DNA from 3 places in the Shewanella dokdonensis genome. Region 1 is predicted to be linked to each of the others. Evidence: predicted binding sites of a transcription regulator. Region 1 holds the regulator's gene; each other region holds the start of a gene.
What was found. Region 1 encodes MetJ, which represses methionine synthesis genes. Its sites were predicted from a motif close to TAGACGTCTAGACGTCTA; they were not measured.

Region 1 (3,279 bases):
GCCGAGCTGGAAGGACCGAAATATTGGCGTGTTGGTGGTGAAGTCAAGGCTACTGACTGGTTGGCTGTGCGGCTCGGTTATCGGCAGGACCTCAACGATGTCACCACCGATATCTATTCAGTGGGAACGGGTATCGCTATCGGCAAGTTCTTTAGATTAGATCTGACCGGGATGTTTGGCAGCGATAACGCTATCGGCGGCGCGTTACAGACCTCGTATCACTTCTAAAACTGCTGCTCTATGGGCGTTGTTAGGATAGCAACGCCCACAGGGATTTGAGTGCCAGCAGTAACGCGCTGGCGCCACACAGCGCTAATGTCAGCAAACGGGTGCGGCGTTTATCTACTCGGGGTAACAAGATGCCTGAGGCGATAAACCCGAGCACTACCGCTGGTAATAGCAACATTGATAGCAGCAGATCACGCCAACTGACCATACCGGAGAACGTCAGAACCAGCAGACTGATACAGGTACTGACCATAAAGAAGGCCGACAATGCCGCGCGAAATTTCCCAGCTTCACGCCCGGTGAGCAGTAACGCCATTGGTGGGCCGCCTATACCGGCGACCGTGCCGAAAACGCCTGAAAAAGCCCCGGCAATAAACAAGTTGCGGCGAGTGACCGCCACGCTGAATTTTTCAGGCTCATCACTACTGCCGCGCCAACAATGGCCGCAATAATCAAGCCAAGCACCGCGCGAGGTGCCAATAGCAAAGAGACCCCTAACAAGCTGCCGGGGATCCGGCCAGCCAGCGCGTACTGTAATCCGCCCAGTTCCAAATTGCCGCGTTCACGCAGTAGCGTCAGCAGAGCAATGGAAAAACTGAGCATAATCACCGGCACGGGCACCAGTTCTGGGTCAACAATATAAAGCAGCGGGGTAGAAACTACTGCCAGACCGAAGCCTAGCAAGCTTTGGGTGACGGCACCGATGACAATAATCAGCGATGCCAGCAATAAGGTAACAGGATCAATCAACGACCACATAACTGCGGGGGATTGCCGGAACGTCTGCGGCAGTTAACAAAGTGGATAAGCTTGGGGGCGCAATACATTTACTCCATTTCTTCCCATTCAATACCCATCTCTTCCATCATCTTTTTCGCTTCTGACGGGATGCTGTCTGGTTGATCCTTGGACAGATCGACATCATTGGGTAATGGCTGCCCTGTGTAAGCATGTAGAAATGCTTCACAAAGCAGTTCACTGTTAGTGGCATGGCGCAGGTTATTGACCTGGCGACGAGTGCGCTCATCCGTTAGCACTTTCAGTACTTTTAACGGAATAGACACAGTGATTTTTTTTACTTGTTCGTTTTTCTTCCCGTGTTCAGCGTAAGGGCTGATGTACTCGCCATTCCATTCAGTCATGTTGCACCTGCTATGTCGCTAATTCGCTGCCGATTTTAAACTCTTACACCCTACAGTCAAATACAGAGCCATAATACTGTATCACAAAAACGGAATTCTATACATTTGGACGTCTAAACGTCTTTATGCCTATTGACGCCAAAGGGTGACTTGGTAGAATTTAGCCATCCAGACATCTTTATGGTGTTTCTCGAAAAGAATTTAAGGAGTCGAAAATGACAGTACGGAAAATGGCCACTATCGCTGTCCGTCAGGGTATTGAGTCCGATAGCCAGCATGGTGCAGTGGTTCCGCCCATCTATCTTTCGACCAACTATGCTTTTGACGGCCATAAGCAGCCACGGCAGTTTGATTACAGCCGTTCCGGTAATCCCACCCGCAATATTCTCGGCAATGCCATTGGTGAGCTGGAACAAGGGTGCCCAGCGGTGATCACTGCCAGCGGCATGGCAGCCGTGACTTTGGTGGTCAGCCTGTTGGGGCCAGACGACCTGCTGGTGGTGCCTCACGACTGTTACGGTGGTTGTTATCGACTGTTTACCAATCTGGCGAAAAAGGCCAGTTCCAGTTGGCTGTGGTAGATCAAACCGACACCGAAGCATTGCAGCAGGCGCTTGCCCGTAAACCTAAAATGGTGTGGCTTGAAACTCCATCAAATCCTTTGCTGCGCGTCATTGATATAGCCGCCGTGGCCGCAACCTGTAAAAAAGTGGGCGCGCTGCTGGTGGCCGATAATACTTTCCTGTCACCCGCGCTGCAGCAGCCATTACAGTTGGGGGCCGATATTGTGGTGCACTCCACCACCAAATATATCAATGGTCATAGTGACGTCATCGGTGGTGCGGTAATCGCCAAAGATCCAGCGCTGGCTGAACAGCTGCACTGGTGGTCTAATACGCTAGGGCTAACCGGTGGTGCTTTTGACAGTTATCTGACGTTGCGCGGTTTACGGACACTGGCATTACGTATTCAGCAGCACCAGAGTAATGCCGCTAAAATCGTCGAACTGTTGCAACACAGTGCCCAGGTGCAGCAGGTGTATTATCCGGGATTACCAGAGCATCCTGGTCATGCAATTGCGGCCAAACAACAGCAGGGATTTGGTTCCATGGTCAGTTTTGAACTGATAGGTGGCGATGCTGAAGTCACCGCATTTCTCGGTGCTTTACACTATTTTTCTGTGGCAGAAAGCCTCGGCGGTGTGGAGAGCCTGGTCGCCGTGCCCGCCACCATGACTCACCGGGCGATGGAGCCCGCTGCTCGCGCCGAAGCGGGTATTAAAGATACACTTATTCGCTTGTCTGTTGGCATTGAAGATCCGCAGGATCTGTTGGACGACATTGCTGCGGGTTTAGCCGCAGTTGCCGCTTGTTGAGTTGGGGAGCATTGATTGATGGCACGTAGTCACTTACATAAATTTGGTGGTAGTAGTCTTGCCGATCCTGACTGTTACCGGCGGGTGGCCCACATCCTGCTGACCCACGGGCGGCCTGATGATCTGATAGTGGTTTCTGCCGCAGGCAAAACCACTAACTTCCTGTACAAACTGCTGGCACTGCGTGAGCAAGGCCAACTGTGGCAGGAAGAATTGCAGGTGCTGATGAGCTATCAGCAAAACCTGATTGAGCAGTTATTGAGTAACTCACAGGCAAGGCAGTTGCGGGAACGCTTAGCCAATGATCGCGCCACGCTGATGAGTCTGCTGGCGCTGGATATACGTAGCGACTATCAGTGCAACCAAGTGGTGGGTTTTGGTGAGCGTTGGTCAGCCCGGCTGATGGCGGCATTGTTACGCGAATCTGGCGTGGCCGCCAGCAACATTGATGCGCGCGGTCTGCTGGTTGCCGATGAAGCCGCCGTGCCGAAAATCCGTGTCGAAGAATCCCGCGCCAAGGTGCAGCAAATGCTG
Region 2 (3,279 bases), 480 kb from region 1:
CCACAGTTTCCTGCCCCATGTAACAGCCTTTGGTAAAGCTGATACCGTCTAGTGCCTGGCAAGTTACACATTTGCGGTACGAATTGGCCTCGATGCGCCGCCGATAAGCCAGGATAGCCCGCCAGCATCTCCAATGCCTGCCAAGCACTGTGATGATACAGTGACTGCGCTTGCAGCAGTTCGGTGGCAATGGCTGTTGGCAACACTAACAGAAAACGTCCGTTATCGTTCAGCACTACGCCCTGTGGCAAAGCACATACTTGATGTGCAGTGCTAAATGCTGGGAAATGGCCTTTAATCCATGATTCGGCGTTGTTTCCGGTAACACCAAGTACCGTCCACGCGTCTGAGACATCATCGAGTTCGGCTTTGCTAAATACCGCATATTTACGAAATTCTGGCAGGTCGCTGGCAACCGTATCTCGTGGCATCAGCAACATTAATGTGTCTGCTACCGCAAACAGGCGAAAGGCTGACAACATCTTGCCTTTAGGGTCGCAATGCGCGCCCCAACACCAGTCGGTAGCCGCGAGCGCATTAACATCGGCAGTAATCTGCCCGTGAATAAAACTACGATTCTGTTCGCCGGTCACCTGGATCAGGCCGAGATGAGACAGGGGAGATCAGCAGTTCCGGTAACTGGGTATTGGGTGCCCAGGAAAGTTGAGGAGCGGTGAGACTCATAGGATCATCCTGATATTAACAACAGCAAAAGTGCTTCGATTGTAACGGATTTGGCGTAAATAAACAGGGCGCCAAATGGGCGCCCCGTCAAAACATTCACCGATGCCGCAACTTAGTACAGCAAGCGGGTACGAATAGTTCCTTCGATGTTTTTCAGCTCTTCTAGGGCTTCTGCCGCCTGATCGGTATGGACTTCCATCACCACATAACCTATGTCAGCGGTGGTTTGCAGGTATTGGCCGCCAATGTTGATGCCTTTTTCGGAAAACGCCTGGTTGATCTTCAGCAGTATGCCGGGGCGGTTGCGGTGGATATGCAGCAGGCGTGAAGTGCCGTGTTGCTGTGGCAGTGATACTTCGGGGAAGTTCACGGCGGTTACTGTCGAACCGTTGTCGGAGTATTTTGCCAGTTTCCCTGCCACTTCGATGCCGATGTTTTCCTGGGCTTCTTCGGTGCTACCACCCACGTGCGGTGTCAGGATGACATTGTCAAAACCGCGCAGTGGAGTCTGGAATTCATCATCATTAGATTTAGGTTCAACCGGGAACACATCGATTGCTGCCCCTGCTAAATGCTTGGATTCCAGTGCCGCGGCGAGCGCGTCAATATCCACGACTGTTCCGCGGGAGGCGTTGATCAGAAAGCTGCCAGGTCGCATGGCTTCAATCTGCGCTGCGCCAAACATCAACTTGGTTTGGGGCGTTTCCGGTACATGCAGGCTTACCACATCCGCTTGCGCCAGCAATTCGTTCATAAACCGCAACTGGTGCGCGTTACCCAGTGGCAGCTTGTCTTCAATGTCGTAGAACACCACGCGCATGCCTAAAGTCTCGGCCAGAATGCCGAGCTGGGTGCCAATATGACCATAACCAATCACCCCGAGGGTTTTCCCGCGGACTTCATAGCTGCCTTTGGCACTCTTGATCCAGCCACCTTTGTGAGCAGATGCGTTACGTTGTGGAATGCCGCGCATCAGCATGATGATTTCGCCAATAACCAGTTCGGCAACACTGCGGGTATTGGAAAACGGTGCGTTGAACACCGGGATCCCCAGCAACTCTGCGGCTTTAAGATCTACCTGGTTAGTGCCAATACAGAAGCAACCGATACCCACCAGTTTCTCAGCCTGATCCAGCACTTCCTTGGTGAGGTGAGTGCGAGAGCGAATACCGACAAAATGTGCATCCTTAATGGCCGCTGCCAATTCATCACCGGATAACGAGCCCTTGTGGTACTCAATATTGTTATAACCGGAGTTTTTCAGCACATCTAAGGCTGATTGATGAACGCCTTCCAACAACAGGATCTTGATTTTATCCTTGTCCAGCGAGTGTTTCGCCATGATATCGGTACCCCTCAATTTATGAATCTGCTAGTGAACAAAGTGTAGTGTGTTAAGCTTCCCCAAGCTGTCAGCTCACGTTAGCACCTTTTTTGCTGCTGTGGAGGTCTGGATGGCTAAAGTGTTTATTTTAGATCATGAACAATCCGTAATTTGGGGCAGATATTGAAGAATCCACTGATTTGGCTGGCATTTTATGGGGCGGTGCTGTTGTGGTCGGCATGGCAGCCAAATGATGGTGTTACCTGGTGGATGGAAGCTATCCCGGCATTAATCGCCGTGCCACTGCTGTTATGGTGTCGGCGGGTATTTCCATTAACGCCACTGCTGTCACTATTAATTCTGTTGCACTGCTGTGTGTTGTTTGTTGGTGCCCACTATACCTATGCGCAGGTGCCGCTGTTTGACTGGTTGTCAGACTGGTTCGGCTGGGGCCGCAATAATTACGACAAATTAGGGCATTTTGCCCAAGGTTTTATCCCGGCCATGATTGCGCGAGAAGTATTACTACGTAAACAAGTGCTACGCCCGGGGGCCTGGTGTAGCTTTCTTTGTTGCTGTTTTGCCCTGGCGCTGTCGGCGTTTTATGAGCTGGTGGAGTGGTGGGTGGCGGTGTTAACCAACGATGGCGCCGAAGCCTTCCTGGGCACTCAAGGTTATGTTTGGGATACCCAGTCTGACATGTTATTTGCCTTGATCGGCGCTATCTGTGCGGTATTGACGCTGTCGGCGACTCATGACCGTCAATTAGCGAAATTGGTGATACCCAAGCGCTGAGCAGGCGCTAGACTAGCCTGGGACATTATCATAAGGAAACGCACACATATGAGTATCTGGTTCAGAGATGTCACGCTTGCAGATTGTGCCCGCCTAGATTTAGGGCAGGGCGGCAAAGGTACCCTGATGCAGACCTTAGGCATCAAAGTGACTGAAATAGGTGACGATTATCTGGTGGCGACCATGCCGGCCACACCCGCTATTCACAATCCCATCGGTATGGTACATGGCGGTGCCAACGTGGTACTGGCAGAAACCGTTGCCAGTTACGCGGCTAACTTTGCTGTGGATTTTGAACAATATTACTGCGTCGGGCAGGAGATCAACGCTAATCATATCCGCGCTGCCCGGCATGGTGAACTGAAGGCGGTAGCTCGCCCCATTCATCTAGGAAAACGTACCTCAGTATGGGAGATCCAGATTTACAACAGTGCTGGGGAACTGACCTGCATATCTCGAATGACGGCCGCTGTTGT
Region 3 (3,279 bases), 1.4 Mb from region 1:
CGCGGCCAACATGCGTTCATCCAGCGTCCTGATAAAGACACAGGCATCAAAAATTTTTCGCGACAGCGCTTCATCAATCTGGGGAAGCACAGCGTTTTCGAAGGTGGTGCCATCTGCTTGTAACAACTTCAGGATTGGGATAGTGAGAGAATCCCGTTCCAAAAACGTTGCACGATGGACAACCTGTTGGGTAAACGTAGTGTTGCTCATGATGTGCTCTTTATTCTGATGAGGCAGAATATTCCTGCCATTGGTTTTTATGCTCGTCCAGCACACTAGGGTAACTTTAAGCGGCTGGCAATCTCTGTGATCTGGCTATCATCAAGTTTGATTACTAAGGCGCGTATATCTAGCTTTACATCAAGCTAATGGAATTGCGGGATCAGCCACCACACACAATGCCGCTCGCTGTCCTACCGGGATCTGCGCGTTAGGAAAGACAATGGCTTCCCCATCCTGCGCGGCGGTAATGGCAATACCCTGTTCTTGGGCCAATAGCTCACCTTTAGCAAACTGGGTAAAATTCGGCAATTCGTTACTGAAGTTAAAGGCAAAGTCTGCATAGTGTTTATTCAAAGAACGACAAACGCGATACAGCACCAGCTTATCTGGCTGATAGGTCACGCGGGGGAATTCACGCTCAGATAGCAACACGACCAACATCTGACGCATTGCCGCCAACTTAGTCAAATCATTCTGACCAAACGGCATCACCTTGCCCAGTTCGACCGTGAAGGCTTCCGCCTGATACTTTGTCGACGACGCATAGCTAAACGTTGTTGTGGGTTCGTGATGCATGAGAAAAGCTTCAACACCTGCGGCATTCAAAAATGCCAGTTGTTGTTTCAAGTGGGGTTTATCTGGCCGATAAGGACAGACAGCAAAGCGTTCGTGGCGAGAGGCACGGATAGCCGTGTGTAAATCGTAATGCAGTCGTTGTCTATCTGCCGCCATAAAAAAGCGCTCGACATACGCTTCTAATCTCGCGGCTCGCAGCCGTTCTCCATTGCTGGCCACATGGGGATTGGCATGTTCGCCGTTAAATAAGCGGTTAAGGTTTTCGCTAACAAATCGCGTGTGATTATTGATTGTCGGAGGATTGCCGAAAATAAACATCACGCGTTGCTGTAACAATAAATTCTGGCTGACGATCGCTTGGATCAACTGATTACAGAGTTCAATCGGGGCGGTTTCATTACCGTGAATGCCACTCGACAGAACAATATCGCGAGTAGCTTCCGTGTGCAGTGGCGTAAAAACCAAGACACCACTGTCCCAGAGTTCAACTCGCGTATGCCCAGCAATCACGGCTTGTTCAGCCGCCATAGAAACGGGATTGGCAAGGGTTAGTGCCAGAAAATTTGCCTGTTGCAGCAGTTGTTGCAGCACGTTCCACTCCTTAGTTCAGTAACCGCTGATGCCACTATGCTATCACAGGGGTTAATGATGCGTCGTTATAGCTTATTCATTGCTAACGCTTGCAAGCCATTGCGCCATAGCAGATAATTTTAGCCATCTAGACTTCTAATGGCGAATTAATAATGGCAATTGCAACATTTGGCGCAGGTTGTTTCTGGGGCGTCGAATACTTTTTCCGACAGGTGCCTGGCGTGCTCAATGCAACCAGTGGTTACATGGGCGGCGGTGATAAAGCGGTAACCTACGAACAGGTAAAAAAAGGCAACACCGGCCATGCAGAGGTGGTTCAGGTAGAATATGACGCAGCGCAAGTCAGTTATGAGGATCTGCTGCAAATATTCTGGAAAAACCACAACCCAACCAGCCTCAACCAGCAAGGTGCGGATATGGGCACTCAGTATCGCAGCGTAGTGTTTTTCCATGACAAAGAGCAGAAACAACAGGCGGAAGCCTCCAAATTGGCGCTGATGCGTAGCGGCAAGTGGGGAATGCGGCAGATTGTCACTGAAATCGTACCCGCACAAACCTTTCACAAAGCGGAAGATTATCATCAGGATTACATTCGCAAGAATGATCTCCCCAGTTGCCATATTGAATATTAGCAATCACATCGCAATTATTTGATGCCCGGACATAAAAACGCACGTATTACCGTGCGTTTCTTTTACCCTTATTCCCACTATCTGCCATTGGCAATGGATACGTTTGAGTCTTGGCATTAACCTTTCAAGGCGTGTTTTATCACCTGCTGCGCTTCACTCATCAACAGATCCAGATGTTGTTCACTGACAAAACTCTCAGCATAAATTTTAAATAACGCTTCAGTGCCGGAAGGTCTGGCAGCAAACCAACCATTTGCGGTGGTCACCTTGATACCGCCGATAGCCGCATTATTGCCCGGTGCGTGGGTTAATACCGCTTCGATTTTATCGCCGGCGATGCTGTCGGCCCCCAGCGTATCTGCGTTCAAACTGCTAAAACGCGCCTTTTGTTTAGCATTGATTGGACTGTCAATCCGCCGATAATAGCAACGGCCAAATTCCGCCACCAACTCTTCATAACGCGCTGCGGGCGACTTCCCCGTCACCGCGATAATTTCAGCGGCCAGCAATCCCAAAATAATGCCGTCTTTATCGGTGCACCACGTGGTGCCATCACGTTTGAGAAATGCCGCCCCGGCACTCTCTTCGCCACCGAAGGCAAAACTGGCATCAGCTAATCCCTCAACAAACCATTTAAAGCCGACCGGCACTTCACACAATTGGCGTTGATGTGACGCAACAATTTTGTCAATCAATGCACTGGATACTAGGGTCTTACCTATTTTTAGTGCCGCTGACCACTGCGGCCGATGGCTAAGCAAATAGTCAATGGCAACCGCCAGATAATGGTTCGGATTCATTAAACCACTGCCAGGACAAACGATCCCGTGGCGGTCATAATCTGGGTCATTACCAATACAGACATCGTATTCATCCTGATGTTTCAGCAGTCCCGCCATAGCGTAAGGTGATGAACAATCCATACGGATTTTGCCGTCTTTATCCAGCGGCATGAATCCAAAAGTCGGGTCAACTTTATCGTTTACCAAGGTGATCTTAAGGCCATAAATCTCAGCAATTTTCTGCCAGTAATAGATACCGGAGCCGCCTAAAGGATCTACGCCAATATTTACCCCAGCTTTCGCAATGGCACTCATGTCAATCACCTGCGCCAACGCACTGACGTAAGGCGTGATGAGATCCTGCTGTTTAATCAAGCCGATAGCGGCAGCAGTACCATAATTGAGTTTTTTAACGCCTTCTAGCCGACACTTAAGATATTGGTTGGCGCGAGATTCAATCCAGCCCGTCACCGCAC

Region 2: the regulator MetJ is predicted to act here: its motif matches at 2,128-2,145, upstream of serA (phosphoglycerate dehydrogenase).
Region 3: the regulator MetJ is predicted to act here: its motif matches at 1,510-1,527, upstream of msrA (peptide-methionine (S)-S-oxide reductase MsrA).

What each region holds. Positions count from the first base shown of each region.
Region 1 covers NZ_CP074572.1:2,391,268-2,394,546, forward strand. Annotated here, with positions in the region: gene KHX94_RS11460 (conjugal transfer protein TraF) at 1-228, shown strand, start outside; partial or broken gene KHX94_RS11465 (sulfite exporter TauE/SafE family protein) at 251-987, opposite strand; gene metJ (met regulon transcriptional regulator MetJ) at 1,056-1,370, opposite strand; partial or broken gene metB (cystathionine gamma-synthase) at 1,586-2,745, shown strand; partial or broken gene KHX94_RS11480 (bifunctional aspartate kinase/homoserine dehydrogenase II) at 2,764-3,279, shown strand, end outside.
Region 2 covers NZ_CP074572.1:2,867,806-2,871,084, forward strand. Annotated here, with positions in the region: partial or broken gene ygfZ (tRNA-modifying protein YgfZ) at 1-684, opposite strand, end outside; gene serA (phosphoglycerate dehydrogenase) at 797-2,026, opposite strand; gene KHX94_RS13740 (DUF2238 domain-containing protein) at 2,192-2,803, shown strand; gene KHX94_RS13745 (PaaI family thioesterase) at 2,852-3,279, shown strand, end outside.
Region 3 covers NZ_CP074572.1:3,840,263-3,843,541, reverse strand. Annotated here, with positions in the region: gene KHX94_RS18430 (thiamine pyrophosphate-dependent dehydrogenase E1 component subunit alpha) at 1-210, opposite strand, end outside; gene astE (succinylglutamate desuccinylase) at 361-1,389, opposite strand; gene msrA (peptide-methionine (S)-S-oxide reductase MsrA) at 1,542-2,021, shown strand; gene pgm (phosphoglucomutase (alpha-D-glucose-1,6-bisphosphate-dependent)) at 2,138-3,279, opposite strand, start outside.